Regions from separate parts of the Devosia sp. Leaf64 genome, predicted to be linked through region 4. Evidence: predicted binding sites of a transcription regulator. Region 4 holds the regulator's gene; each other region holds the start of a gene.
The links. The regulator PhoB, encoded in region 4, activates phosphate uptake and scavenging genes when phosphate is short. The targets are predictions, from matches to a motif close to TGTCATNNANCTGTCAT.
Positions count from the first base shown of each region.

Region 1: ASE94_RS13695 (NAD-glutamate dehydrogenase) is a predicted target of PhoB. The motif match lies at 3,119-3,135, and genes of this name have one in related genera.
Region 2: phnC (phosphonate ABC transporter ATP-binding protein) is a predicted target of PhoB. The motif match lies at 2,231-2,247, and genes of this name have one in related genera.
Region 3: ASE94_RS20035 (esterase-like activity of phytase family protein) is a predicted target of PhoB. The motif match lies at 3,640-3,656, and genes of this name have one in related genera.

Region 1 covers NZ_LMLO01000021.1:154,928-162,305, reverse strand. Annotated here, with positions in the region: gene ASE94_RS13720 (group III truncated hemoglobin) at 1-418, opposite strand, end outside; gene ASE94_RS13715 (metalloregulator ArsR/SmtB family transcription factor) at 415-1,020, opposite strand; gene ASE94_RS13710 (superoxide dismutase) at 1,216-1,818, shown strand; gene ASE94_RS13705 (flavin reductase family protein) at 1,945-2,484, shown strand; gene ASE94_RS13700 (hypothetical protein) at 2,549-2,860, shown strand; gene ASE94_RS13695 (NAD-glutamate dehydrogenase) at 3,235-7,378, shown strand, end outside.
Region 2 covers NZ_LMLO01000024.1:13,729-21,106, forward strand. Annotated here, with positions in the region: gene phnK (phosphonate C-P lyase system protein PhnK) at 1-775, shown strand, start outside; gene phnL (phosphonate C-P lyase system protein PhnL) at 775-1,479, shown strand; gene ASE94_RS17735 (DapH/DapD/GlmU-related protein) at 1,476-2,090, shown strand; gene phnC (phosphonate ABC transporter ATP-binding protein) at 2,315-3,142, shown strand; gene phnD (phosphonate ABC transporter substrate-binding protein) at 3,204-4,112, shown strand; gene phnE (phosphonate ABC transporter, permease protein PhnE) at 4,254-5,228, shown strand; gene phnE (phosphonate ABC transporter, permease protein PhnE) at 5,231-6,571, shown strand; gene ASE94_RS21175 (glycosyltransferase) at 6,762-7,378, shown strand, end outside.
Region 3 covers NZ_LMLO01000024.1:486,311-493,688, reverse strand. Annotated here, with positions in the region: gene ASE94_RS20040 (AsmA family protein) at 1-1,239, opposite strand, end outside; gene ASE94_RS20035 (esterase-like activity of phytase family protein) at 1,410-3,584, opposite strand; gene ASE94_RS20030 (UvrD-helicase domain-containing protein) at 3,778-6,168, shown strand; gene ASE94_RS20025 (heavy metal-binding domain-containing protein) at 6,227-6,544, shown strand; gene ASE94_RS20020 (50S ribosomal protein L11 methyltransferase) at 6,611-7,378, shown strand, end outside.
Region 4 covers NZ_LMLO01000024.1:367,819-375,196, forward strand. Annotated here, with positions in the region: gene ASE94_RS19470 (cold-shock protein) at 1-98, shown strand, start outside; gene ASE94_RS19475 (hypothetical protein) at 146-400, shown strand; gene ASE94_RS19480 (hypothetical protein) at 577-825, shown strand; gene ASE94_RS19485 (MYG1 family protein) at 842-1,765, opposite strand; gene ASE94_RS19490 (GGDEF domain-containing protein) at 1,956-3,095, shown strand; gene phoB (phosphate regulon transcriptional regulator PhoB) at 3,099-3,800, opposite strand; gene phoU (phosphate signaling complex protein PhoU) at 3,906-4,622, opposite strand; gene pstB (phosphate ABC transporter ATP-binding protein PstB) at 4,646-5,428, opposite strand; gene pstA (phosphate ABC transporter permease PstA) at 5,497-6,861, opposite strand; gene pstC (phosphate ABC transporter permease subunit PstC) at 6,863-7,378, opposite strand, start outside.

The sequences.
Region 1 (7,378 bases), on a different contig from region 4:
GGCGCATGGCGATGTTCATGCGGAAGGAGTTGCCGATGCGTTCGGAGCGCTCGGTGAAAAGGGCGGCGATGTCGGGCGGGCAGAGGGCGTCGACGGTTTCGCGGAAAAGGCGGAGCCAGCGCATGAAATGGGCATCGCTGAGTTCGGGGATGGCCATGTGCTTGGGCATGGGCCGGCCGCCATATTTGCCGGTGCCGAGGAGCATGGAGCTCCAGAAATCGGTGATGGTGGCGATATGGGCTGGCCAGTGGGCTTCGGGGATGACGCGGTTGAAGACCGGGCCGATGACGGGATCGCGGCGGGCAGCGGCGTAGAAGGCATCTACCACGCGGGAAATCATGGCTTCGTCTAGCCCCTCGGGCGTATCCCAGCCGATGCGGTGAAGGCGCGTGCCGGCGGGGGGGCGGGGATCGGTCATGAGGCGGTCTCGGACGTGATGCGATAAGAACAGCGGCGGCCACCGCTGACGATATGGTCCTCGCGCTCGATCTGGGCTCCTGGGCCGAGAATCGAGCGGAATACATCGAGCTCAGCGCGGCAAAAGCCCTGGCAGGCAGTGGCGGCGGCGCAGATCGGGCAATGGTTTTCGATGAGGAGGAGCGAGCCATCGGGCTCTTCGCGCCACTCGGCCATATAGCCTTCGCGTGTGCGGAGATCGACGAGCGCGGCGGTGCGGGATTTGAGGTCGGTTTTATCGGCGACGGCGGCTTCGTAGGCCTCGCGGGTGAGGGTTTCGCGGGCGGTGATGACGGCATCGAGCGCGTTGGGGCCGAGGGTGGTTTCGACGAGTTCGAGAAGCTGGACGGTGAGCGCCGCGTGGGTATCGGGGAAACGCGACTGGGCGGCTGGGGTCAGGGACCAGAGCTGGGTCGGGCGTCCGACGCCGGTCGAGGAAGCCATGGCTTCGACGAGGCCTTCCTGGGCGAGGCGCAGCAATTGCTGGCGCGCGGCCTCACCGGTGATCCCCAATTCCTGGCCGATGGCGCCGGACGACAGGCCCGAGCGCATTTTTAGCGCCATCAGCACACGCTCGCGCGGGCTGCGGGGGGACCAGGCCGGATTTTCCAAGTCTGAACTTGACATATTGGGCGGAAGGGTTTTCAAAGTCATTGCTTGGAAAATAGCCCGGTTAGCCGCAGATGGCAAGCCGGCTCGGAAGGAACCTCAAGCGAGGTGCTTCGATTTTCCCGATGCACAATGCAAAAGGAGCCCCAAATGGCCTTCGAACTGCCCACCCTGCCCTATTCGACCAACGCCCTTGCCAATGCCGGCATGAGCCAGGAAACGCTGGAACTGCACCACGGCAAGCACCATCAGGCCTATGTGACCGCGCTCAACGGCTTTGTGGAAAAAAAACCGGATCTGCAGGGCAAGAGCCTCGAAGAAATCGTGCTCTTTGCCAAGGACAAGGCAGACCTCGCGCCTGTTTTCAATAATGCCGGCCAGCACTGGAACCACATCCACTTCTGGAACGCGCTTTCCCCGACGGGCGGCAAGCTGCCGGGCAAGCTCGAAGCCAAGATCACCGAAGACTTCGGGTCAGTCGATGCGTTCAAGGACGCGTTCAAGACCGCGGCCACGACGCAGTTCGGTTCAGGCTGGGCCTGGCTGGTGCTCGGCAATGACGGCAAGCTCAAAGCAACCAAGACCGCGAATGGTTCGAACCCGCTGGCGACTGGCGAAGGCAAGCCGCTCTTGGGCCTCGATGTGTGGGAGCACTCCCACTATGTCGACTTCCGCAATCGTCGCCCGGATTATGTGACCAACTTCCTCGACAAGCTCGCGAACTATGAGTTTGCGGAAGCGAATTTGGGCTGACACCCGTACGCAGCGTCATCCCCGCGAAAGCGGGGATCTCGCTTACCAAAAGGGATTCCCGCTTTCGCGGGAATGACGCGGTGAAATCGAGTGACCCCGCAACCATCGACACTTCCGAGTAGCGTGATGCCTGATTTTGAATTGCCTGAGAGCATGACGCTGCGGCCGACGCGACGGCCGGTGGTGGGTTCGGCCGAGTTCCGGAGCGCCATGGCGTCGATGGCGGCCAGTGTCTCGGTGGTAACGGCGCGGCGAGGCGAGGAGCGGGTTGGGCGGACAGTTACTGCTGTGATGTCGCTTTCGGCGACGCCGCCGGCGATCCTGATTTCGATCGATATCATGAGCCGGCTGGCAGACTTGATCGCCAAAACCGGTGGCTTTTCGCTCTCGATGCTGGCAGCGGGGCAGGACGAGATTGCCAATGCCTTTGCCGGCAAGGTGGCGCAGGCGGAGCGGTTTACGCTTGGGGCCTGGCACCAATGGCCATCGGGACATCCGCAGCTCGATGGGGCGATGACGGTGCTCGATTGCGAAGTGATCGGCTCGATCGCGACAGGGACGCATGTGCTGTTTGCCGGGGCGATCGTCGATGTCGAGACGCATGAGGACCGGCAGCCGCTGCTCTGGCAGCGGCACGATTATCATGCGTTGACGGAATTGGACTGAAGCGGTCCAAAGTGCCACACTGACAGCGTTTTCCCGATTCAGGTTGAACCGCGCTGGAGGCGAGATGTTTTCCTCCAGTGCCGGCGCTGAGGAGGCGGTCTTGCCACGTTACTTTTTCCACTATCGCACCGATGAGGAACTGATCCGCGACGAAGCGGGCAGCGAACTCGCCGATCTCGACGCCGCGGAAACGCAGGCGGCGGAAATGGGTAAGGCGATCATCGAGCGACTGGCGGGGCAAGGGGGCGAAACCAAGCTGCCACGGACCATCGAAATCACCGATGCGGGCGGCGAGGAGCTGCTTTATGTGGTGTTTTGGGAGGGGCCGAAGATCGGGAGCGAGGGCAGCCCGGTGACGCCGGCGAGCGTGCACTGATTTTTGCAATGGCTTCCCGCTTTCGCGGGATGACGCCGTAAATGGCAAAGTTCTAATTACAAGAAGAGCGGGCCGCCGTGGGCGGTGACGACGAAGCCAAGGATAAGGGCGGCGGCGAGAGCGGCGTAGGAGACATAGAGCTGGACGTTGGTCATGGCGGCCTCACGAGCTATGACCCAAAGACTACCAGACTAATCGAGATTAACAAGCTGTAAACCGTATGCCGGAAGGCCTGCGGTGGAAACGCTTTGCCTCGTTGTGACGGTTTGATGAAAAGAGTCTACCGTCACGCTCCTGTCCGATGCGTGACGCAGGAAGGCAGACAGACTCACTTTGGCTGATAGAGTGGGCGCGAATAACGGTAGGAGCGGCGTATGACGGACGAGCGGATCTGGAGCTTTATCGAGGCTGCAAAGGCACTGGCAGCGGGCGATGCGAGCCTTGCCCGGTTCCTGGTGGCGGCGATCAAGGCGACCGATCCCGACGACCTGGCGCGGCAAACGCCGGAAACGTTCCTGGCCGGATTGAAGCGGAGCCATGCGGCGGCGATTTTCGGGCCGCTACAGGAAACGCGTATCCAGATGACGCCGCCGACGGCGCCGGGCGAATTGCTCGCGATCGATGTGATCTCGCCCGATATGCCGTTTATCGTCGATTCCACCTTGGCCGCCTTGCGGGCGATGGGCGGGACGATCCGGCTTTTTGCCCACCCCGTGGTACATGTGAACCAGGCGCAGGTGGTCGAGACCGGGGGCGCGGCGATCAGCGTGCTCCATATCCTTAGCGAACCGGTGGCGGACCTTGCGGCGCTTAAGGAGGAAATCCGTGCGACGCTCACCGATGTATCGCGGGCGGTCGTCGATTGGCGGGCAATGCTCGACCGGGTGCGGCAGGCCATGACTGGGCTCAATGGCGTCAAGCCGGCGCTGCGCGACGAACCGGCGCGGTTTCTCGAATGGCTGACCGAGCATAACTTTACGTTTTTGGGCGTGCAGGAATACCGGCTCGAGGGCGCGGAACTGGTGCCCATGGCCGGGACCGGGCTGGGGCTGTGGCGCGATGAGAGCCTCAAGGTGCTGCGCAATGGGCAGGTCTATGTGGATTCAACGCCCGAACTCGTGGCGTTTTTGCAGACCGCCGAGCCGCTGCTGGTGACCAAGGCCAATGTGCGCTCGCGCGTGCATCGGCGGCAGCACATGGACTATGTGGGGGTTAAGATTTACGGCGCCGACGGCGCGGTGCGCGGGGAATTGCGCATTGTCGGGCTCTTCACGGCGCAGGCGCTGGCGACGCCGCATACCGAGGTGCCGATCATCAGGCGCAAGATCGCCGAGGTGATGCGCAAGAGCGGGCTCGATCCGCTGGGCCATGCCGGACGGGCGCTGCTCAGCGCGCTCGATTCTTACCCGCGCGATGAGATGTTTCAGATCGAAATCGGCCAGCTGGCCGAATTTGCCGAGGCGATTGCGGGGCTTTACGACCGGCCGCGGGTGCGCGTCTTGCCGCGTATAGACCGGTTCGACAACTTCGTCTCGATCCTGGTTTTCGTGCCGCGCGATCGCTATGACGGGGACGTGCGGGCGCGGATCACGCGCTATCTCGCCGAGGTCTATGACGGGCGCGTTTCGGCCTATTATCCGCATTTTCCCGAGGGCGAGCTTGTCCGGCTGCATGTGATCATCGGGCGGTTGAGCGGGCCGACGCCGAAGCCGACGCGCACGGTGCTCGAAGCGCGGGTCGAGGCGCTGACGCAGGATTTTTCTGACCTATTGCAGGCGCAGGCGACAGAGCCGGCCGAGATCAGCGACTATCGTTCGGCCTTTTCGCAGGCCTATCAATCGCGCAATACGGCCGAGGATGCGCTGGCCGATATCGCCGCCTTGCGGGCGCTGGCCGAGGGGCAGATTGGCTTGAAGCTCAGGACGCGCGAAGGCGCGGAAGGGGCGCTGGGCCTCAAATTCTATTCCAAGGGCGGGGCGATTGCGCTGAGCGATCGCGTGCCCATGCTCGAGCACTTTGGGTTCAAGGTGATCGACGAGCGGACCTATACCGTGGTGCCGCGTGATGGGGTCGAACGCTTCATCCACGACATGGTTTTGGCGCCGGCTTCGGGCGGTGAGCTCAATGTCGCCTTGCGGGGCGAGGCGATCGAGGACGGACTGCTTGCGGTCTGGGCGGGGCTGGCGGAAAGCGATCAGATCAATGCGCTCGTGACGCAGGCGGGTCTCGACTGGACCGAGGCGGCGCTGTTGCGCGCGCTGTCGCGCTATCTGCGGCAGATCGGGATCTCCTATTCGCAGCGCTATATCGCGCAGGTGCTGGTGACACAGGCGGAGGCGGCCAAGGCGCTAGTGACGCTCTTTGCGGCGCTGCACGATCCGAAGCTTGAAAGCCGCGGCATGGCGGAAGCGGCGGCGCGCGACACAATCGCGGCGCAGCTCGAGGCGACGAGTTCGCTCGACGAGGACACGATCATCCGGCGGTTTTTGAACTTGATGGATGCTTCGCTGCGGACCAATGCGTTTCAGCGCGACGAAAGCGGTGCGCGGCGACCGGCGCTGGCGATCAAGTTTGATTCCGCCGCCGTCGCCGGCATGGTGGCGCCGCGACCCTACCGCGAAATTTCGGTCTATTCGCCGCGCGTCGAGGGCGTGCATCTGCGCTTTGGCGCCATCGCGCGTGGCGGCATTCGCTGGTCGGACCGGCCGGAGGATTTCCGCACGGAAGTGCTGGGACTGGTCAAGGCGCAGCAGGTCAAGAATGCAGTGATCGTGCCAGTCGGCGCCAAGGGCGGGTTCGTGCCCAAGCGGCTCGTGACCGGCATGGCGCGCGAGGCCTTCATGGCCGAGGGGACCGAGAGCTACAAGATTTTCATCGGCGCGCTGCTCGATGTCACCGACAATCTGATCGAGGGCGCTGTCGTGCCGCCGGCCGAAACCATGCGGCGGGATGGGGACGATCCGTATCTCGTCGTGGCGGCGGACAAGGGCACGGCGAGCTTTTCGGACACGGCCAATGCCATCGCCTTGGGGCGCGGCTTCTGGCTCGGCGATGCCTTCGCCTCGGGCGGGTCTGTCGGGTACGACCACAAGAAGATGGGCATTACCGCGCGGGGCGGCTGGGAGGCGGTGAAGCGGCACTTCCGCGAGATGAACCGCGATATCCAGCGCGAGGCGTTCAGCGTCGTTGGCGTTGGCGATATGAGCGGGGACGTCTTTGGCAATGGCATGTTGCTGTCGCCGGAAATCCGTCTGCGGGCGGCGTTCGACCATCGGGATATTTTCATCGATCCAGAGCCCGATGCGGCAAAGAGTTTTGCCGAGCGGCAGCGGCTATTCGCGCTGCCCCGGTCGAGCTGGCAGGATTATGACAAGGGCCTTATTTCGGCTGGAGGCGGGGTTTTCTCGCGCAGCCTCAAGGTGATTGCGCTGACCGAGGAAATGCAGGCGCTGCTAGGGCTGAAAAAAGCGACGGCGACGCCGACCGAGGTGATGCGCGCGATCTTGACGGCGCAGGTTGACCTGGTCTGGTTTGGCGGCATCGGCACATATATCCGTGCGGCTGAAGAAGACGATGCTGCGGTGGGCGATCGCGCCAATGACGCGATCCGCGTAACGGCGGGCGAAGTGCGCGCCAAGGTGATCGGCGAAGGGGCTAATCTCGGCGTCACGCAACGTGGGCGCATTGCTTTCGCGCTTAATGGCGGGCGGATCAATACCGATGCCATCGACAATTCGGCTGGCGTGAATTCGTCTGACCTTGAGGTCAATATCAAGATTGCGCTGGCGCCGGTTGTCGCTTCTGGCGCGCTGGCTGAAGAGGCGCGGAATGCATTTCTGGCGACCATGACCGATGAGGTGGCGGCGCTGTGTTTGCGGAACAATTATCTGCAGACCCTGGCGCTGTCGCTGGCTGAGCGCGCAGGGACGGCCGAACTGCCGGATCATCGCGGGCTGATCGAGACGCTGGAGGAACGTGGTCGGCTCGATCGGGCGGTGGAATTCCTACCCAGCGACGCGGTGCTCGATGCGCGGGCAGCGCAAGGCAAGGCGCTGACGCGGCCGGAACTGGCGGTGATCCTTGCCTATGCCAAGCTGTCACTTTTTGACGACCTGATGGCCGGTACGGCGGTCGATGCGCCTTATCTTGCCAATGAACTCTTCCGCTATTTCCCGCAGACGCTGCACGAGGCCTATCCAGAGGCCGTTGAAGGTCACCGGTTGAAGCGCGAGGTGATCGCAACAGTGCTGGCCAATGCGATGATCAATCGCGGGGGTCCGGCTTATGTGTCGGAGCTGACGGCGGGGACGAGCGCGAGTGCCGGCGATGTGGCGCTGGCCTATGCGGCGGTGCGCGATATTTATCGGCTGACCGAGCTCAATGCCGCGATTGACGCGCTCGACACCGTGGTGCCGGGCAGTGTGCAACTGGCCCTTTATGCGCAGGTCGAGGCGCTGCTGCGGCGCGAAACGCTGTGGTTCCTGCGCAATGGCAATGTGGCGGGGAGCGACATCGCCG
Region 2 (7,378 bases), 350 kb from region 4:
GTCTGACGAACCGCTGCTCAAGGTCAGCAACCTGACCAAATACTATGGCTCCCGCCTTGGCTGTGCCGATGTCAATTTCGAGCTTTATCCGGGCGAAGTGCTGGCGATTGTCGGCGAGAGTGGGTCGGGGAAGACGACGCTGCTCAATACGCTTTCGGCAAATCTTGAGCCGACGTCGGGCGAGGCGCTCTACCGGATGCGCGATGAAAGCTGGCGCAATATCTATGAGCTTTCCGAGGCTGAGCGGCGGTTTCTGACGCGGACGGATTGGGGCTTTGTGCATCAGAACCCGGCCGATGGGCTGCGGATGACGGTGTCGGCGGGTGCCAATGTCGGCGAGCGGCTTATGGCGGTTGGGGATCGGCATTATGGCCGTATTCGCGACACTGCGCTCGATTGGCTGGGGCGCGTAGAGATTGCGGCGGATCGGATCGATGATCAGCCGCGCTCGTTTTCGGGAGGGATGCGGCAGCGGTTGCAGATTGCGCGGAATTTGGTGACCGGGCCGCGGCTCGTGTTCATGGATGAGCCGACGGGTGGGCTCGATGTGTCCGTACAGGCGAGGCTCTTGGATTTGTTGCGACAATTGGTCGGCGAGCTTGGGCTTTCGGCGATTGTCGTGACCCATGACCTGGCCGTGGCGCGGCTGCTGAGCCATCGGATGATGGTGATGAAGGGTGGGCATGTGATCGAAGCGGGGCTGACGGACCGGGTGCTCGATGATCCGCGCGAGCCTTATACGCAGTTGTTAGTCAGTTCGATTTTGCAGGTGTGATGATGACCGCTCTATCCGTAAGAAATCTCGCAAAGACTTTTACGATGCACCTGCGCGGGGGGATCAGCCTGCCGGTGGTGGACAACGTCACTTTCGACGTCGCACCGGGCGAATGCGTGGTGCTGGGTGGGCCATCGGGGGCGGGAAAATCGTCCATTTTGAAGATGGTCTATGGGAATTATGGGGTAGATCGCGGCGCGGTGCTGATTGCGCATGACGGCGCCTTGGTGGATTTGGCGAGTGCCGATCCACGGACTGTGCTGACTTTGCGGCGGGATGCGATTGGGTATGTGAGCCAGTTTTTGCGGACAGTGCCGCGGGTTTCGGCGATCGATGTGGTGGCGGAACCGCTGGTGGTGCGTGGGGTCGATAAGGCCGAGGCGCGGGGGCGGGCCGGAGAACTGCTGGCGCGGCTCAATCTGCCGGAGCGGCTATGGGAGCTGCCGCCGGCGACTTTTTCGGGTGGCGAGCAGCAGCGCGTCAATATTGCGCGGGGTTTTATCACGCATCACCCGGTTCTGCTGCTCGATGAGCCGACGGCATCGCTCGATGCGGCCAATCGAGCCGTGGTGGTGGGGATGATTGCGCAGAAAAAGCGCGAGGGAGTCGCGATGCTCGGGATTTTTCACGATGAGGAGGTGCGGGCGGAAGTGGCGGACCGGATCGTCGATGTGACGGATTTTGCGCCGAAGGTGGCGGCATGACCCGGCTCGGCGACACACCCTCCATTCATCCGACGGCACAGGTGATGGAGTCCGAGCTTGGGCGCTATGTCGAGATCGGTGCAGGCTCACATGTCAGCCGGTCCAAGATCGGCGACTATTCCTACTGCGTCGAGAATACGCAGATCGCGTATGCGGATATTGGAAAATTCGCCAATATCGCGAGCCATGTGCGGATTTATGCCTCGATGCATCCGATGGAGCGGGCCTCGCTCCATCACTTTACCTATCGCTCGGCCTGGTATTTTGAGGGCGAAGAGGACGATCAGAGCTTTTTCGACTGGCGGGCGGCGGACGGCATTCGGATTGGGCATGATACCTGGATCGGGCACGGGGCGGTGGTGATGCCAGGCGTGACGATTGGTAATGGGGCGATCATCGGGTCGAATGCCGTGGTGACCAAGGATGTGGTGGATTTTGCCATTGCCGTAGGCGTGCCGGCACGGACGATCAAGCAGCGGTTTTCCGATAATGTGGCGGGAAGGCTCGATGCGATGAAGTGGTGGGATTGGAGCCACGAGAAACTACATCAGGCGCTGCCGGATTTTCGGGCGCTGGGGATCGAGGCGTTTTTGGAGAAGTATGAGGGGTGACCCCCACCTAGCCTCCCCCTGGTAGGGGGAGGGATGTGGTCCGTGGTTCTCAGGCTGCAACACAAACTCGATATATTCCTCCCCCTATCAGGGGGAGGTTAGGTGGGGGTGCCGCGACAACCCGCAACAGTCCGGTGAATAGTCATGGAACCGTCACCGATCATACATGGTGACGTTACACGCGCGCCTTAGGTCTGCCGCAGTTCAACGACTGGGGCGGGCTCATGCTCAAGATTTCGCACGTTACACGACGGTTCGGTGACAAGATCGCCGTCAATGATGTGACGCTCGAAATCCCGCAAGGGCAGATGGTGGGCATTATTGGCCGTTCGGGCGCTGGCAAGTCGACACTGCTGCGCATGATCAATCGGCTCAACGACGTTTCGTCGGGCTATATCGAATATGAGGGCGTCAAGACGTCCGAGCTCAAGGGCAAGGCGCTGCGGGCATGGCAGCGCGATTGCGCCATGATCTTCCAGCAGTTCAACCTCGTGCCGCGGCTCGATGTCATCACCAATGTGATGCTGGGGCGGCTCAATGGCCGCAATCCGCTCCTGAACCTCCTCCAGGTGTTTTCGCCGGACGAGCAGTTCGAAGCGCTCAAGGCACTCGAGCGGCTCGATATCGCGCAGACGGCGACCCAGTGGGCGCAGACCCTGTCGGGCGGCCAGCAGCAGCGCGTCGCGATTGCGCGGGCGTTGATGCAGAAACCGAAGATGATCCTTGCCGACGAGCCGATCGCTTCGCTCGATCCGCGCAATGCGCAGATCGTCATGGACTCGCTCCGCGACATCAATTCCGAGGGCATCACCGTCATCACCAATCTCCACACGCTCGATACGGCGCGCGCTTATTGCGAGCGCATCGTCGGCATGGCGGCCGGCAAGATGGTGTTCGACGGCACGCCGAACGAGCTGACGACCGATGTCGCTCGCACCATTTACGGCGCCGATGGCCTCAAGGAGGCCTTTTCCGAGGCGATGACTTCGACCTCTATCGCGCCCATCCAATACCTGCCGCGCACGCCGACCAATGCGCAGCAGGCGCCCTGAAACTCGGCCCTTTTCAGAAAAAACCGAGATTACCCAAACGCGTCACCAAAGGAGACCTCCCGTGTCCGCGATCCGTAAACTGCTTCTCGCCTCCGTCGCGCTTTCCATGTCGACCGCAGCCTTTGCCCAGGACGGTCTCGTCCTCCGCATCGGTCTCGATGGCGGCGAAAACGAAGCCGACCAGCTGCGCCGTTCCGAATGCGTTGCCGAGCCGCTGAAGGCCGCAACCGGCGCCACCGACGTCCAGTTCTTCCCATCGCCCGACTATAACGGCATCATCCAGGGCCTCCTCGGCGGCACAATCGACATCGCCATCATGGGCGCTTCGTCCTATGCCGCGATCTACCTGCAGGACCCGGAAGCCGTTGACCCGGTTCTGACCACCCAGCAGGAAGACGGTTCGACCGGCTACCACACGATCATGGTTGCACGTTCGGATTCGGGCATCACCGATCTCGCTTCCACCAAGGGCAAGAAGCTCGGCTTTGCCGATCCGGACTCCACCTCGGGCTACCTGATCCCGTCCGTCGCTCTTCCGGCCGACCTCGGCATGCCGATCGCTGAATTCTACAGCGAAACCGGATTTGGCGGCGGCCATGAAAACCTCGTGCTCGGCGTTCTCGACGGTACCTGGGATGTCGGCACGACCTTCGGTTCGGGCCAGGGCGAATTCTCGGAAGGCTACACCTCCGGCAACCTGCGCATCATGGTCGACAAGGGCCTCCTCGACATGGATGACCTCGTGGAAGTCTGGCAGTCGCCGATCATCCCGAACGGCCCGCTGATGGTGTCGAACAAGCTGCCAGCCGACATCAAGGAAAAGGTCACCGCCATGTTCAAGGCGCTGCCCGAGACCGATTTCGAATGCTTCGATGCCTTCACCGCCGGCGGCTACACCAACTTCGTCGACGCCGACCAGACCATGTACCAGACGATCATCGACGCCCGTAAGTCGGTTATCGGCGGCTGATTTTTTGATCCCGGGAGGCGGGCAAGGCCTGCCTCTCATTTCAATCAAGCCACAGCGTCATCCCCGCGAAAGCGGGGATCTCTGCAAGAGGGATTCCCGCTTTCGCGGGAATGACGCCGTGGTTGTTGGAGACGCCTCGCGATGGCCGATATTTCCCAGCAGTCACCCGGACTTTCGCCGGCCGGCCAAACGATCCTGCAGCATTATCGCTCTCAGGTGATGACGCGACGGGTCTATACGATCCTCGTGGTGATCGGGGTGATCGTGGCGCTGGTGGCGGCCATGAGCTATGCCAATTCGGCCAATTCGGGGAAGTTTTTCGAACGCCTTCCCTTCATGTTCGACTTCATCAAGAACTTTACACCGCGCGATCCGCTCGAGATTTTTCGCGCCATGTTCGGGGTGGCCTCGCCCTATTTTGATGGCTCGGCGAAGTATGATTATACCTCGAGCAATATCTATCTGACCGATAGCTTCTACATTCCCAATTTCATTTATCAGCTCATCGTCACGGTCAATATTGCCGTCGTGTCGACCATCATCGGCGGGGCGATCGGGTTTTGCCTTTGCTTCTTTGCCGCGACCAATCTGGTGGGCGCGGGGCCGGTGCGCTGGGTGGTGCGGCGCATCATGGAAGTGATGCGTGCTTTCCCGGAAATCGTCATCGCCGGGCTGCTGACAGCTGTCCTCTCCATCGGACCGATTGCGGCGATCGCGGCGGTTTCGCTGCATACGATCGGGGCGCTGGGGAAGCTCTGCTTCGAAGTTGTCGAGAATGCAGACATGAAGCCCGATGAGGGGCTGAAATCGGTTGGCGCGAGTTGGCTTGAGCGCGTGCGCTACGCCATCGTGCCGCAGGTGATGCCCAATTTCGTGTCCTATGGGCTGCTGCGCCTCGAGATCAATGTGCGCGCGTCGACCATTATCGGCGCAGTGGGCGGCGGCGGGATCGGCGAAGTGTTTCGCCTCTCGATCGGGCGCGATTATGCCGCGCAGACCTATGCGATCATCATTCTGCTGCTCGTGACCATCATTGCCATCGACCAGTTTTCGGGCTGGCTGCGGCGGCGGCTGGTGGGCGATGGCAACTTCAATTTCGGAAAGGCGAGCGTGTGACCATGTCGGCGATCAGTGCTGCCGAGCGCACTCGGCTCGAACAGAAATTCCCCGAGGTTTTCAAGACCTCGTTCCTCAAACGGCACGGCTTGATCGTCGCGCTCTTGGCAACGGCGGCATATCTTGTTTTCTGCTGGTTTTTCTTCAATGTCGGGCCGGCCCTGCAGAACGGCAAATGGGATCGCGCCTCCATCTATGTGCAGGACTGGTATAGCTGGCGCGCCCAGCCGCGGCTGCGCTTTGGCGATGATGGCGTGGTGACGCCGCAATGGTCGAGCCGCGGGCAATATCCGGCCGATGCCACAATCGATTGGCTGACGCCGCATGCCGACGGCAGCATGACTGCGACCTTTGGCAGCGCGGCGGATCGGCTCGACATCACGACGCGCCAGGTCGATGTCTATCTCAATGGCGAAGTGTGGCCGGTGACGATCACGGCGGATGCGGCGCTGGCGCCGGAAGGCGCGCCGGCCGCGATCCAGCAGGATCGGCAGAAGGTGGTGGTCGACTTCGGGTTCGAAGGGCAGGCCGAAATCCGCGCCAATCAGGTGGCCGTGCAGCGCCGGTTTTTTGGTTGGGCCAATTTCCTCTACGATCCTACCTCGCCGCTCTGGGGCAATGATCTGTTCTCCTCGATCGGGCTGATGCTGTCGGGCGACAGGGTCAATCCCGATATGTCGAATGCGCAATATGTGCTGAACCAGTGGCTCGGGAACAAGGCGTGGCAGCATGCGGATATTCTCGTAAAGCTGTTCCAGACGCTGGTCATGGCCTTTGTCGGCACGCTCTTGGCGACGCTGATCGCCTTTCCGCTGGCCTTTATTGCGGCGCGGACGATCACGCCGAGCGGGGCAGCGAACTGGGGGATGAAGCGGTTTTTCGATTTCATCCGCTCGGTCGACATGCTGATCTGGGCGCTGTTCTTTACCCGCGGCTTTGGGCCGGGGCCGATCCCGGGGATCGCGGCGATTTTTCTCACCGATACCGGGGCGCTTGGGAAGGTCTATGCCGAGGCGCTTGAAAATGTCGACGACAAGCAGCGCGAGGGCATGAAGTCGGTGGGCGCAAGCCCGATGGCGGTCAACCGCTATGGCGTCGTACCGCAGGTTTTGCCGGTGTTCGTGTCGCAATCGCTTTACTTCTGGGAGAGCAATACGCGTTCGGCCACGGTTATCGGCGCGGTCGGGGCCGGGGGCATCGGGCTCAAACTGCTCGAATCGATGGGCACCAATTCGGACTGGGACAAGGTCGCCTATATGGTGCTGCTGATCCTCTTGGTGGTGTTCCTGTTCGACAATATGTCGAATGCGATCCGGTCACGGTTGATTGGGTCGAATACCTGACAAGTGCCTCGCCATAAAAAGAAGTGACTGAAAGCCGCTGCCTTCGGGTGGCGGCTTCGTCTTTCGCCGGTTTAGAAAATACGGCGCCTTCGTGACATGCGGCAGGCGCATTGCTTGGTCGTCGTGAGTGCGGTTGACCGCATCCTTGGCAAATCTTCCACTCGGCAGGTTCCGGTGAGGAGATGCGCGATTGCTCAAGATACTCTACCTGGTCCCCAACCTGTCCGACCCTGCAGCGGGACGACGGGTGGCGATGTTTCAGCTTGGTGGTGCGGACGTCGAGCTGGCGGGGTTTCGCCGGGCCGATGCACCGCCTTCGAGCCTGCCGGTCGAGATGGTGGTCGAGCTCGATGTGACGCATGACGCGCGCATGTTGCAGCGGCTCCTGGCGACGGTAAAGGCGCGCTATACGGCGCGGGGCTGGGCGCGGCGGTTTTCGCGGCCGGATGTGATCGTGGCGCGTAATCTCGAAATGCTGGCGATCGCCGAGCATCTCTTGCAGCTTTGGCCCGATCCGCCGGCGCTCGTTTATGAATGTCTCGATATTCATCGGCTGATGCTGCGCGAGGATGGCGTTGGGCGGGCGATGCGTTCGGTCGAGCAGCGGCTGATGCAGCCGGCGAGCCTTTTGCTGACGAGTTCGCCTGCGTTTTTGAGCCAATATTTCGATGAGCAGGGCGCGCCGCCGGCGCGGTTGATCGAGAACAAGGTTTTTGCCCCTAGCTTTCCCGAGACGGGGCGCAACCCGGGCTTGGCGCTCGATGACGAGGGGCCGTTGCGGCTCGGCTGGTTCGGGGCGCTGCGGTG
Region 3 (7,378 bases), 120 kb from region 4:
GCGCTGGGTGGCCAGGCTAAGATCGCCGTTGAAGCCGACAACGCCATTATCGTTGCGCAGCGCGCCGGACAGATTGAGCTTGGAATTGCCGGGCAGTTCGGCTTGAGCCCGGGCAATGGTCCAGATCGTGCCATTGGTGCTCGCGTCGATCCGCACATTGCGCAAAGCCGTGCCGCGAAGGCCGATCTCGGCAAGGTCGATCCCGACTTCGCCAGGGATGGGCGGCAGCGGTGGCGCGGGCAATTCGCCCAGGAGCCGCACCAGCTCATAGGGCATCTGGCTGCCATCTTCGTCGGCATCGCGCGGGGGAAGCGTGAATGCGCCGCCCGAGACCACCGCTTCGAACTTATTGCGCGCGCCAAGCTGGATGCTGGCCGCGCCGGTGAGACGCATGCCCGCCCGGTTTTCATCGAGCATGAGCGTATAGCCATTGAGAACGACGCGGTCCGTCGAGGCAGTAACCTTGCTCTCGAGCACGAGATTGCCGCGGATTTGCTCGGCATTTTCCGCGACCGGCGGCGCCTGCTTCAAGACCATCGTGCCATCGAACTTTGGCGCGACGCTGGCCGTGAGGGCGCCATCGAGGGTCAGCGATGTACCTGCAGCGCCATCGGATATGAAAGCGGAGACGCGAGCGGAGCCAGATTCGTCGACGGCGGCGCTATTGAGCCTCAAGCTATAAGACGCACCGTCGTGGCTGGCATTGCCCTGGAACTGGAACGGGCCAGCGAAACTTGCCAGCCGCAAATCGCCGGTGATGCTGGAAAGGACATAGCTGTCGCCGGAGCGCTGATCGGTCAGCGTCATGCGGCCGCCCTCGATCCGGGCCTGTTCGAGCGCCACACCATCGCCTGCGCCCGACAGGTCGATGCCGCTGACAAGAAGACCGCTCTCGTCGAGCGCCAGATCGATGGTCGGGTTCTTTAGCGTCAGCGCCGAGAGATTATATTGGTCGCGGAGAAATTCCATCAGCCCGAATTGGGCTTCGACGCTGCCTATGGTGGCGACAGGCTTATCGGCGGGGCCGATAATGACATCGGAAAAGGCAAGGCGCGGGGCGGGCAGCAGCGCAAAATCGATATCGCCGCGAATGGTGACTTCGGTGCCGAAAACACCTTCGGCGAGCAGTTCCATGCGATCGCGATAATCGCCCCAATGGATGAAGCGCGGCACGATGAAGGCGCCGGCAAGCGCCAGGATCAGGACCAGACCAACGATGATATAGATGCGGTTGAGCACGGCTTCTCGGACTGAATGTCAGATTCCCGCGGGAAGTGTAGGCACTTACCGCCCTTGCGCAAGTGGAGGTGCCATAAATCCTCTCGCAGAATCCAGCCTATCGAGCTGTCTCCCGCACAAATGATGATGGCCGGACCATTGCCCGGCCATCTCAGCAGTATTGCGGCAAACTATTCGAGATCGATGGACCAGAAGAGGGTCTCGCCCGAGGAGTCGTCGGTGCCGTCATTGTCGGTGATGACAAAGCCCTTGCCGGTCGAGTCGACGGCAAAGCTTTCGACCTTATCGAGGACATAGCCATTACTGGACGCGAGATCGGGGATCAGATCGCGGACCAGTTCCTTGGTGACAACCGGCAACTCGCCACCGAGTGCCGCACCCTTGAGATCGGCAACCGGCACGCGATAGATGGCCTTGAGGTCAGCTTTGTCGGCGATCTGGTTGTCGCGTTCGACAATGTAGGCATAGTCGCCATGGACGGTGATTTCGCTGAGGCCAACCCAGCCGCCTTCCGGCGCGGCTTCGAGCGGATAACGGACGGCAGCCCATTCCTTGGTGGCTGGGGTGTAGGACAGGAGCTTCACGAAGCCCTTTTCGTCGTCGCCCCATTCGCGCTGGACCGCGACCCAGAGGGTCAGGTCTTCGCCCGAACCGATCGCAGCGACGCCTTCGGCACCAAAGCGCTTCTGGCCGGCGAGGAGATCGACCGGGAAGCCGACTTCGGCCTGAATGGCGCCTTCGGCATCGACGTGGATCAGCGCATGCGGCACGAGCTTGTCGCTGTCGCCTTCATTGGCGAGCCAGAAACCACCTTCGCCGTCGAGCGTGATGCCTTCAAGATCGAGCTTCTGGGCAGTTTCGCCCTTGCGGGTGATGACGGTCTTCTTGACGATGCGGGCAGGCTGGGCGGTCGCGTCGATTTCGTAGATCGCCGGTTCGCCATAAAGCACGCTATCGCTGACGGCATATAGAATGCCGGGCTTTTCAGCATCGGCAACGGCGCCGGAAATGGCGGCCCAACCAATCGGCTGACCGTCAGCGTCGAGATCGGAGATGAGCTGCGGATAGGCGGGTTCGCCTTCGCCGAGCTCATAGATCATGACGTGCGAGCCGGCGAGACCATCTTCACGCAGATCGGCTTCGTTGGCCGTCGCGAGGAGATTGCGTTCCGGAATGGCGACGAGGCCTTCGGGAGAAATGCCCGAGTGGACGGATTGGACGAATTCGGGCTCGGCACCGGTGTCCTTGTAGATCGCGATCAGAGAGGCGCGTTCCTCGGCCACGAAGATGTACTTGGTTTCGCCGAAGGTAGCGACTTCCAGACCCTCGGGCTCGACGCCCTTCTTGTTGCGGAAATCGGGATAGTGGCCGAGCTGGGCGGCATTGACGTCGAGCGCATTGCCCGAGTCGAAGGCGATCGAACCATCGCGATTGAAAATGGTGAAGCCGCGTGAGCCGCCGTTCCAGTCGCCTTCATTGGCAATGATCAGGCGATCATTGTCGAGCCATTTAACGGCATCGGGCTCACGGGGAACGACCTTGAGGTCGGTCGAGAAGTCGATCTTGCCATCGTTCTTGGTATCGACACCGGCAACGCCGGTTTCGCCCGCTTCGAAGCCGCCAGTGACGGTGGCCGTCTTGGCGTCGACGATGACGACGTAATTGTTTTCCTGCATGGTGACGGCGACTTCGTCATTGTCGTTGAACGAGACGAATTCGGCTTCGGCATCTTCCGGCGCGATTTTAGAGAGGCCGGTGAGCTCGACCTTCTTGATCCCGGCTTCGGTTACAGCGCCGTTGTCCAGCGTGACGAGGGTCAGGTAGCCCGAGGGGGCCTGCGGGATAGCGCCGTCGTTCACGTCTTCATCGCGCTCGTTTTCGATGGCGATGGCAAGGACGGTGTTGTCCTTGTTGTGGGCGATGGAATCCGGCTGGCCGCCGAGCTCGAATTCGCCATCAACCGACTGGCCGGCGATATCGACGACAACGAGCTTGCCCGACGGTTCAGTGAAGGATTCAGAGGTGTTGACGGCCACATAGGCCTTGCCGCCGATGACGGTGACGGAGGTGGGCTCGCCACCCATGTCCAGATAGCCGGCTTGCTTCGGGGCCTTGGCGTCGGTGATATCGACAAAGCCGATGCCGCCATTGGGGCTATCGGAATAGATCAGCGTCATGCCGTCGTCGGTGGCGGTGATGATTTCGGCCGAAGTGGCTTCTGCTTCGGGCGCATTGAGCGCAACCGGGAAGCTCGAAACGCGATTGAAGTATTCGGCGGCGTGCGCGCCGGCTGTCGAAAGCAGCAGCGCTGCGGTCAGCGCGCCAAGATGCTTGGAAGCATGCATTTGCGGGTCCCCTGTAAGATGCCCGCTTCGCTTATGGTCGGCGCAAAACAAAGCCATGACGGGCTTGTGACGTTTGGGTGACGATCCCGGCTTCTATACATAGTCGCCTCGCATCCCTATATTGCGACGAGAACAAAATGAGATTCGTCAAGCTCGCCGCGCTGCCCCTTGCGACGGTCTGAAAGATTTGCCCATGGTCGAACCCGCCCCTCTGCCCCGCCCCGCCGGCGGGCCGATCACCAGTCAATTGAACCGGCAACTGCCGGATTATCTGCGCGGGCTGAACCCCGAGCAGAAAGACGCGGTGATGACGACCGAGGGGCCGCTGCTGGTGCTGGCAGGAGCGGGCACGGGCAAGACGCGCGTGCTGACGACGCGCATTGCGCATATTCTCAACCAGCGGATGGCTTGGGGCAGCCAGATCCTCGCGGTGACCTTCACCAACAAGGCCGCCAGCGAGATGAAGAAGCGCATCCATGAATTCGTGCCCAATTTCGAGGGCCTGCCGTGGATGGGGACCTTTCACTCGGTTTCGGCGCGAATCTTGCGAGCGCATGCCGAACTCGTCGACCTCAAGCCGCAATTCACCATTCTTGATACCGACGACCAGATCCGGCTGATCAAGCAACTTTTGGCGGCGGACAATATCGACGAAAAGCGTTGGCCGGCCCGGCAATTCGCCAACATGCTCGACGGCTGGAAGAACCGCGGTTGGCTGCCCAAGGACGTTCCCGCTTCTGAAAGCGGTTACTTCGCCAATGGCAAGGGCGGTCAGCTCTATTACGATTACCAGGCGCGACTGAAGACGCTGAACGCCACCGATTTCGGCGATCTGCTGCTCGAGTGCATCCGGCTGTTCCGCGAAAATCCGGAAGTGCTCGCCGAATATCACCGCAAATTCAAATACATGCTGGTGGATGAATATCAGGACAGCAACACCGCGCAGTATCTCTGGCTGCGATTGCTCGCGCAGGGGAAGCCGGCACCGGAGGCCAATATTTGTGTTGTCGGCGACGATGACCAATCGATCTACGGCTGGCGCGGGGCGGAGGTGGACAATATCCTCCGTTTCGAGAAGGATTTTCCGGGCGCCAAGGTCATCAAGCTCGAGCGCAATTATCGTTCGACGGCCAATATCCTGAAAGCGGCTTCGACCCTGATCGCCTTCAACGAAGACCGGCTGGGCAAGACGCTGCACACCGATATCGCCGAAGCGGGCGAGCCGATTTCCTTCACGCAAGTCTATGATTCCGAAGAGGAAGCGCGGACGGTTGGCGAGGAAATCGAACAATATCAGCGTGCCGGCGAGCCACTCAATTCCATGGCGATCCTGGTGCGCGCCTCATTCCAGATGCGCGAGCTCGAAGAGCGGTTCATCACCCTTGGGCTGAATTATCGCGTCGTTGGCGGCCCGCGCTTTTATGAGCGCAAGGAAATCCGCGATGCGCTGGCTTACCTGCGGCTTGTCGCGCAGCCGGCCGATGATCTTGCTTTCGAGCGGATCATCAATGTCCCCAAGCGCGGACTTGGGGATACGACAGTGAAAACGCTGATGGAAACGGCGCGCCATCAGAATGTGTCCCTCCTCTCGGCGACGCGCATGCTGACGGAAACCGAGGAGCTCAAACCCAAGCAGCGGACGACGTTGCGGTGTCTTGTGGATCAATTCGACAACTGGGCCTATCGCGCGGAAAGCCTCGCGCCCTATCAGCTCGTCGAGCAGATCCTCGAGGAGAGCGGCTATATGGATATGCACTTTAGGCCTCTGTCTGAAGAGGATGAGCAGGCTCAGCGGGAAGGCAGAGTCGTAAAGCGCGTTGTAAAATCCGTGGAAGATCAGGGTCGGCTTGAAAATCTAAAGGAACTCAGCCGATCAATGGAAGACTTCGACACGCTTGCTGGATTCCTTGAGCACATTTCATTGGTGATGGATCGAGACAACGGAGCCGCCTCCGACGCTGTTACAATTATGACATTGCACTCAGCAAAAGGATTGGAATTTGACACTGTCTTTTTGACTGGCTGGGAAGAGGTGACGTTTCCAAGCCAACGTTCTTTAGACGATAAGGGAAATGCTGGCCTTCAGGAAGAACGCCGACTTGCTTATGTGGGAATCACCAGAGGCAGGAAACGAGTTCGCATATCGTCTGCGCAGAACCGTCGGATTAACGGGCTTTGGCAAAATACAATGACATCCCGCTTTGTAGACGAACTTCCCCCGGATGTGGTTGAGGTGACTGACAAAGGCTCGGCTTATGGCGGATATGGCTATGGCGGCGGGGCCACCTCGCGGTTCAACAAGGCCGATCCTTTTGAAAGCCTTTATGAAACGCCGGGCTGGCAGCGGGCGCGGGCCAATCAGGCCAATCGCAAGGGCGGCGGGCCGATGACGATTGAGGGCGAACTCGTGGCGCGGTCCGTCGATCTCGGCGGGCAATCGAGCGGCTATGCCGTCGGCGAGCGCGTGTTTCACCTCAAATTCGGCTATGGCGACGTGAAAAGCGTCGAGGGCAACAAGCTGACTATCGAATTCGAAAAGGCCGGGATGAAGAAGGTGCTCGAAAGCTTCGTGCAAAAGGGCTGAGCCCATTGCAGGCCGGACCACCCTTCCCCATCTGACATCAATTCAGATGGAGGACCGCATGATCATCTCGACCACACCGACGCTCGAAGGCCAGCCGATCCGCGAATATCTCGGAGTCGCGACCGGCGAAGTCATCGTCGGCGCAAATATTTTCAAGGACTTGTTCGCCGGCATCCGCGACATCGTCGGTGGTCGGGCCGGCGCCTATGAATCGACTTTGCGCAGCGCGCGCCAGGAAGCATTCCGCGAGCTTGAAGCCGAGGCCAAGCGGCTGGGCGGCAATGCGGTGGTGGGCGTCGATATCGATTATGAAGTCGTCGGCCAGAACGGCTCGATGCTGATGGTTTCCATCTCGGGCACCGCGGTTCGCGTCTGATCCGTCAGGATTGACTCGGCCGCTTGGCTGCAGCAACTAGGCGGAAAGAATAAAGGAAACAGCACCATGTCCGTCGATCAGCTCTCCGCGACGCTCACCAAGGAACAGGCCTATGCGCTTGTCGATGCCGTGATGGAGCGGGACGATCTGGCGCTCACGGCATCCGCGCATGAGATCGAAGACACCGGCGAATGGGTGTTCGAGGCCACCTGCGACAGCCCGCCAGACGTCGAGGCTTTCGGGCGGCTGGCCGAGATGGTGCTGGGCGGGACGGTCGACTTCTCGGTCGACCCAATCGATCCAGAAATCAACTGGGTTGCCAAGTCCTTGGAAGGTTTGGCGCCAGTGATCGCGGGCGGCTTCTATGTCTATGGTAGCCATGAGACCGCGCCGATTCCCGAAGGCCTGATCCCGATGAAAATCGATGCGGCTCAGGCCTTTGGCACGGGGCATCATGAGACGACGACGGGGTGTCTCGAAGCCATCGAAATGCTCCTGGCGCATACGACGCCCAAGGCGATGATCGACATCGGCACGGGCACCGGCGTGCTGGCGATTGCGCTTGCCAAGCGGCTGGGCGGGAAAATCCTCGCAACCGATATCGATCCGATCGCGGTGACGACGACCATTGAAAATGCTCAGGAAAATGGTGTTGGCGACAATATCGACTCGATCGAGGCGACCGGGCTCGACCATGTCGAAATCGCCGCGCGCGCGCCTTATGATCTGATCGTCGCCAATATTCTGGCCGGTCCGCTGACCGAGCTGGCGCCCGGCGTCGGCGGCATTGCGCAATCGGGCGGGACGGCGATTCTATCGGGGATTTTGAACACG
Region 4 (7,378 bases):
CTGGCGTGACCAGCGTCGCCGACGGCCAGAAGTTAAGCTATGATCTGGAACGCGGCCGCGACGGTCGTGAGTCCGCGATCAATGTACAGCTTGCCTAAAGCAGATCTTGCCGGGGCAGCACTGCCCCGGCGTTCAGGAGCGTCTGATGTCTCATCTGTTTAAGGTCGGCGAGATGGTCGATCTGCGATCCGCTCCCCGCCACAGCAATCGGCCCAATGGGCCCTGCGAAGTCATTGCCTGCCTGCCGCATGATAGTGGCCCAGTGCAATATCGGGTGAAATCGCGCGGTGAAAGCGTTGAGCGGGTGGTCGATGAAGTCGACCTGTCGCCGAGCAACGCCACCAAGGCGACCAGCACGCTGGCTCAAAGCGTCTTCAGCATTGCCGTGAACAAACGCTAGTTCGTTCCGCCTTGATCAGCGCATATGTGGGTTTCGATCCTGCGGCGTTCTCGCTGCGGAGGCTTCGCCACGCGCTGTCGTCGCGCTGAAATAATCGACAGCTATTGTTGTCCAATACAAATCATTCGGCGCCGTTGTGCGCCGAGCGTCGGCGTTTTGCCGAAAGAAAGTTTAGAATGAATACGCAGATATTGAATATGCCGGGACAGTTGTTCCTCGGCACGAATGTTGAAAATGCATTTGCCCAGGGCGGGCGCCGGTTTTCGTCGGCGGCCAAGGCCGTACGCTTTGCCATGGAGCAGGCGGCGCCGGTCAGCCTGCGCGGTGCAATGCTCAAGGTCGAGGGCGAAACGCTCGGACCGGACCAGATCCGGACCCTTCACAGCCAGATGGAAACCATCGGGCAAGCGCGCCGCGCGCGATAGCGCGGCCCGTCGACTTTTAGGCCGCGTGGCTCTTCAGAGCCTCGGCCACCGCGAGCTCGGCCATTGTCAGGGCGGCAGCGCGGGTTCGCGCAGCGGCGATAAAACGGCCGTTGTGGCAAAACGTGGCGCCGGGAACACCGGATACCTTTTCCAGATCCTCATTGACGAGGCCAGCCCAGGCGGCAGGCAGATCTGCACGAAGCTCGAAGCCTTCGCCGCGACGAATGCCTGTTAGGCACCAATCCTTATCGCGCGGATGGACGACGAAGAGCAGATGGTCGGCGCCGGCTTTTTCGATGGCCGGGCGGAACGGCATGCCCATGGGCAATTCCAGAACGCGGCCTGGCCCGGTTGCCTCGATGGCGGCAAGAACCACGCTTTCAGCGCGCAGCTTTGCCGCTGCCCGCTTGACGCCAGCTTCGACGAAGCTGCGCGCCACGGCAAGCGCCTGCATGAAGGCCTTTTCGTCGGCATCGGTATCGGTGTCGTCGAAATCGGGCTTCAGGGTTTCGAGCAGCGAAGAGAGCGACAGGCCGGCGAGGGGGCCCGACGGGCTCTGCGCGCCATTATCGACGAGATCGATCGGCAGAACGAAACTGCCGTCAAAGCTCTCGTGGATGCTGTCCAAATGGTTTGCTGGGGTGCCGAGGGCGGCGATGTAGTCGCGCCCAAAGTGCTTCCAGACGAGACCGAAGGAGCTGTAGGGCTGACCATCGTCGCGGAGGGGCGCGCCGCGCTGGTGATGATCGAAAATATTGGCCGCTGGATCATAGGCACCGCCGACATCGTAGATGATGCGATCGGGGGCTGGGGCGATCCAATCCGGAGCGCGGGTGCGCACGATGCTGGCCTCAGGAAAGAGGCGCGTGAGGATGACGCTCGAGAGCAGTTCATCGGCATGAAATCCGCCAGAATGGGTGACGAGGAACTGGACAGACATGCCGGATTGCCTTGCTTTCGAACGGTAAGGAAGCGTTAGCCTCAGCTAGCCTGCTTCGGGTGTTTGACGCAATGGTATCAAGCCCATAAGCCTTGCATTAACTGGTCTCGAATAACGTTCACGGGCTTATAGGCCCATCGTGCGTGAGCGGCGTTAGACACCCGCTTCAGACTTGATCCCGGGGAAATAAATGGTCAGCCTCAGTTGGGTGACGACAGCAGGCTTTGCTATTATTGCGACGCTCTGTGTGTGCGTGTTCATCAGTATGCGCCATCTCAAATCGCTGGCCTGGCTGGCCGCGACCGCGGTTGCCGCAACGATCCAGACCGTGTTTTTTGCCGTGGCTGCGAACGATATGGCTTCGTCCATCGCCATTTCCATGCTGACGCCAGCCGCATATCTGGCTTTTGGACAATGCATCCGCGAAGCGCTCGGCCAGAAAGACCAACACTGGCGCCTCTATGCCGTGGTCGCCGTTCTGACCTGCCTTGGTGTCGCGTTGCGCCTGGCTGACGTTCCATTCGTCTATCGGACGTCGATTTTTCAGGCCTCCTGCGCCCTCGCGCTTGGCGACTGCCTGTTCAGGCTGTGGAAATACAAGGGGCGTGGGGCCGCGGAATATGCGCTTTGCGTGGTTGTCGGTGGAACTGCGGCAATGTTCGTCTACCGGTTTTTTGCCTATCCGATCATGTTCAGCGTTGGAACGAAATATGTGACGATCAGCGCCAGCGACCATGAGAGAACCACGCTGACAGTGTCGGCAATCTTGTCGGTTGCCGCATTATTCCTCGCATTGGCGCGGATCATCAATGGCGTGATCTACGACTATCGGCGCCTTTCGGAAATGGACAGCCTAACGGGACTTTTGAACCACCAAGCGTTTCATAGGCTCGCAAGTCCAGCGGGCAAAACGGGCGGCAGCGTGATTTTTTGCGATATCGATCATTTCAAATCCATCAACGACCGGTTCGGCCATCTCGCAGGGGACAAGGCTTTGCGTGCCTTTGCCGATCTCCTGAAAGCCAGCGGCTTTGCGGCGGGGCGGCTTGGGGGCGAAGAGTTTGCGCTGATCCTGCCGGACCTCGCTCCCGAAGTGGCGGCGATCGAGGCTGAGCGCCTGCGAATGAAATATGCCGGCATGCGGCACAGCGCCCTGGCAGAGGATGCCCGGGTCACGGCGAGCTTCGGCATTGCGGGATATGAGCCCGGCGAAGAGCCCCGGCGAGCGTTTTCACGCGCGGATGCGGCGCTCTATGCGGCTAAGTCGAGCGGGCGGAACCGCGTGGCTTTGCATGTGGAAGAAGAGACGGCAGCAAGCGCTGCCGCCTGAGGGTCAGGCTGGCTGGCCGAAGCGCTCGTCGAACGCGTAGCCGGCGCCGCGCACAGTGCGGATCGGATCGCTCTCGCGGCCCCGATTGATGGCGCGGCGGAGGCGGCCGATATGGACGTCGACGGTGCGCTCGTCGACATAGACGTCATTGCCCCAGACGCCATCGAGAAGCTGCTCGCGCGAATAGACGCGACCGGGATGGCGCATGAGATATTCGAGGAGGCGGTATTCGGTCGGGCCCAAGTGCACGTCGCGGGTAGAGCGGCGGACGCGATGGGTGGTGCGGTCGAGTTCGAGATCGCCGACCTTGAGCGCTGCCGTTACGAGGTTCGGATTGGCGCGGCGGAGGAGGGCGTGGATGCGGGCGACCAGTTCGGGAACCGAGAAGGGTTTTACCACATAGTCGTCGGCGCCGGTCGAGAGACCCCGGACGCGCTCTTCCTCTTCGCCGCGGGCAGTGAGCATGATGATGGGAATGCGCTGGGTTTCTTCGCGGGCGCGAAGACGGCGGCAGAGTTCGATGCCTGAGATTTCGGGCAGCATCCAATCGAGCAGGATCAGGTCCGGCAGCTTGTCCTGAATGGCGAGCTGGGCTTCGTCGCCGGTTTCGGCCGTGACGACGCGAAAGCCTTCGGCTTCGAGATTATAGCGCAAGAGGATGGCGATATCGCCCTCGTCTTCAACAACGAGAATGGTCGCGGGCATAGGCGTGCTCCATCGATCGGCCTCAACGTCTGGCCGAAAGTCATGGTTCTTGTGGTTTACCCCCACCCGGCCTCCCCCTGAAAGAGGGGGAGGGGAAGGAAGGGTTTACGCTTTGATCTGCGTGCGGTGCAGTTCCTGCACGTCTGCGGTGAGTTGCTTGCCGGTTTGCAGGTAGTAGGCGCGTTCGGCGATGTTGGTCGCGTGGTCGCCGATGCGCTCGAGGTTTTTGGCGCAGAAGAGGAGATGCGTGCAGGTGGTGATGTTGCGCGGATCTTCCAGCATGTAGGTCAAGAGTTCGCGGAAGAGCGAGGTGTGCATGGCGTCGACTTCGTCGTCGCGGTTGCAGACTTCGACGGCGGCTGCCGCGTCGCGATTGGCATAGGCGTCGAGTGAATCCTTGAGCTGACGGAGGACAAGGGCGGTCATGTTCTTGACGCCATTGTAGAAAGTCGGCTGCAGGTTGATGCCTTCGAGCTTGAGCGAACGGCGAGCCAATTGCTTGGCCATATCGCCGACGCGTTCGAGATCGTTGGCGACGTGAACGGCGGTGATGACCGAGCGCAGGTCGCTCGCCATCGGCTGGCGGCGGGCGATCAGGGAGACGGCCATTTCGTCGATCTTGCGCTGCATGTCGTCGATGCGCTGGTCGGCGATGATGGTGAGGTCGGCCAGCTCGCGATCGAGCTTGAGAAGGGCCTTGGTGCCGTTCTCGATGGCGACTTCGACCTGGCCACCCATTTCGGCAATGGTCTGGGCCAGGGTGTTGAGCTCGTCGGTGAAGGACGAGACGATGTGGTCGGACGTGTTGTTATTGGTGGGCATGATGTTGGCTCCTCGTTCCGCGATCAGCCGATGCGGCCCATGATGTAGTCCTGGGTCTGCTTGTTCACCGGATTGGTGAAGATGTCTTCGGTCTGACCCTGTTCGATCAGATTGCCCAGATGGAAGAAGGCGGTGCGCTGGCTGACGCGGGCGGCCTGCTGCATCGAGTGGGTCACGATGACGATGGTGTAGTTTTCGCGCAGTTCGTCGATCAGCTCTTCGATGACGGCGGTGGCGATCGGGTCGAGGGCCGAGCAGGGCTCGTCCATCAGGATCACTTCGGGGCCAACGGCGATGGCGCGCGCGATGCAAAGACGCTGTTGCTGGCCGCCGGAGAGGCCGGTGCCGGGCTCGGCCAGACGATCCTTCACTTCTTCGAAGAGGCCGGCCTTGCGGAGCGATGACACGACGATTTCGTCGAGATCGGTCTTGTTACGGGCGAGGCCATGGATGCGCGGGCCATAGGCGACGTTGTCGTAGATCGACTTGGGGAAGGGATTGGGCTTCTGGAAGACCATGCCGATGCGGGCGCGCAGTTCGACCACGTCCAGATCCTGGGCATAGATGTCCTCGCCATCGAGCTTGATAGTGCCGCCGACCTTGGCGCCTTCGATGGTGTCGTTCATGCGATTGATGCAGCGCAGGAAGGTCGACTTGCCGCAGCCCGATGGCCCGATGAAGGCGGTGACGGCGCGGTCAGGAATGTCGATCGAAATGCCGTGCAGGGCTTGCTTGGCGCCATAGTGGACGGTGACGTCGCGGGCGGTCAGGCGGATAGGGCGGTCAAGCACGTCAGTCGGGTTCATAGCGGAGTCCAGGTTCTGGGAGGTCTTCTTTACCTTGCCGGCAAGCATATCCATTTGGATCACACTCCTTAAGCGCGCTTTTCAAGGCGGGAGCGGAGATAGATCGCCACGCCGTTGAGCAGGATCATTACCCCAAGCAGCACCATGATGGCGGCTGCGGTGCGGGGCTCGAAGAAATTGCGGTTTTCATTGCCCTGCCAGAGATAGATCTGGACGGGAAGGGCGGCGGCCTGATCGAGCGGGGTCGCGGGGACCGACGCCACGAAGGCCTTCATGCCGATGAGCAGCAGTGGTGCGGTTTCGCCAAGGGCATGGGCGACGCCGAGAATGGTTGCCGTGAGGATCGACGGAAAGGTCACCGGCAGGACGTGGTGGAACACCATCTGGGTTTTCGAGGCACCCATGCCGAGCGCTGCCTGGCGCAGGGCCGGGGAGACGCCCATCAGCGCTCCACGGGTGGCGATGATGATGGTGGGAAGGGTCATCAGCGTCAGCACCAGGCCGCCAACGAGCGGGGCGGAGATCGGCAGGTGGAACCAGTTGATGAACACCGCGGCGCCGAGGAGACCGAAGACGATCGAGGGGACGGCCGCGAGGTTGTTGATATTGACCTCGATGAGATCGGTGAGGCGCGATTTTGGCGCGAACTCTTCGAGATAGATGGCTGCGGCAACGCCGATCGGAACGGCGAGGACGACAACGATCAGCATCATCCAGAGCGTACCGACAAAGGCGCCGAGGAGACCAGCGGAAGCAGGCGCTGAGCGGCTATCGACATTGGTGAAGATCGACCAGGCAAAACCATTGGTGATGGTGCCGTTTTCTTCGAAGATGTCGATCAGGCCACGGGTTGGCGCCGAAAGCTGCTGTTGGGTATCACCAAGCGAGCGATCGATATTGCCCTTGACCCAGTTGGCCGTATTGGCCGAGGCGAGCACATCGACTTCGACGGTCTGGCCGAGGAGCGAGGGATCGCTGACGAACTTTTCGCGAATGGCGTGGCGGGCATTGGTTTCGGGGATCGCGAGAAGTTCGCGGCTCGTAATGTCGTAGCCTTCCGGGAGCGCCTTGCGAAGCGAGGCTTCGACAATGGTGTTCCAGTTGAGGAGCGCAACTTCGCGCTGCCACTTGAGGCTTGCGGCATTGAACTCGGCTTCCGAGGCGAAATCGGCGCGGGCAGGTGCCGGGCCAACGTCGATCACAGCCGGATCATAGGTGACGGCCAGGTGGACGTTGGACTGGATGAATGCCGGGATGCCCTTGCGGAACACATCGACGAACAGCAGGGCCACGAAGCCGAGGGCAAGAGCGATGGCGGCGATGCCAAGGCCGCGGAAGATCTGCTCATTCAGGTGACGGCGGCGAAGGCCGGACCGGACAAGCTTGCGGCGATCGGCGCTGGCGCTCGAGGACGTCTGAATATCGGTAGCCATTTTATTCGTACTGCTCCCGGAAGCGGCGCACGATGTAGAGCGCGAAGATGTTGAGGCAGAGGGTCACGACGAAGAGCGTCAGGCCCAGAGCAAAGCCGACCAGGGACTGCGGGCCGGTGAAATCGGTATCGCCGGTGAGCTGGTTGACGATCGAGACTGTGATGGTCGAGACGGGCTCGAGCGGATTGCCGCGAAGGATGGGCGCGTTACCGGCCGCAAGCACCACGATCATGGTTTCGCCGATGGCGCGGCTGACGGCGAGAAGGAAGGCGCCGACGATGCCGGGAAGGGCGGCGGGCAGAAGGACGTTGCGGATCGTCTCGGACTGCGTCGCGCCAAGGCCATAGGCACCATCGCGCAGGGTGCGCGGCACCTGGTTGAGGATGTCATCGGAAAGGGACGAGACGAAGGGGATGATCATGATGCCCATGACCACGCCCGCCGTGAGCGCCGAAGTGGCGCTGACCTGAAGGCCGATGGCATTGCCGACATCGCGGAGGAAGGGACCGACCGTGAC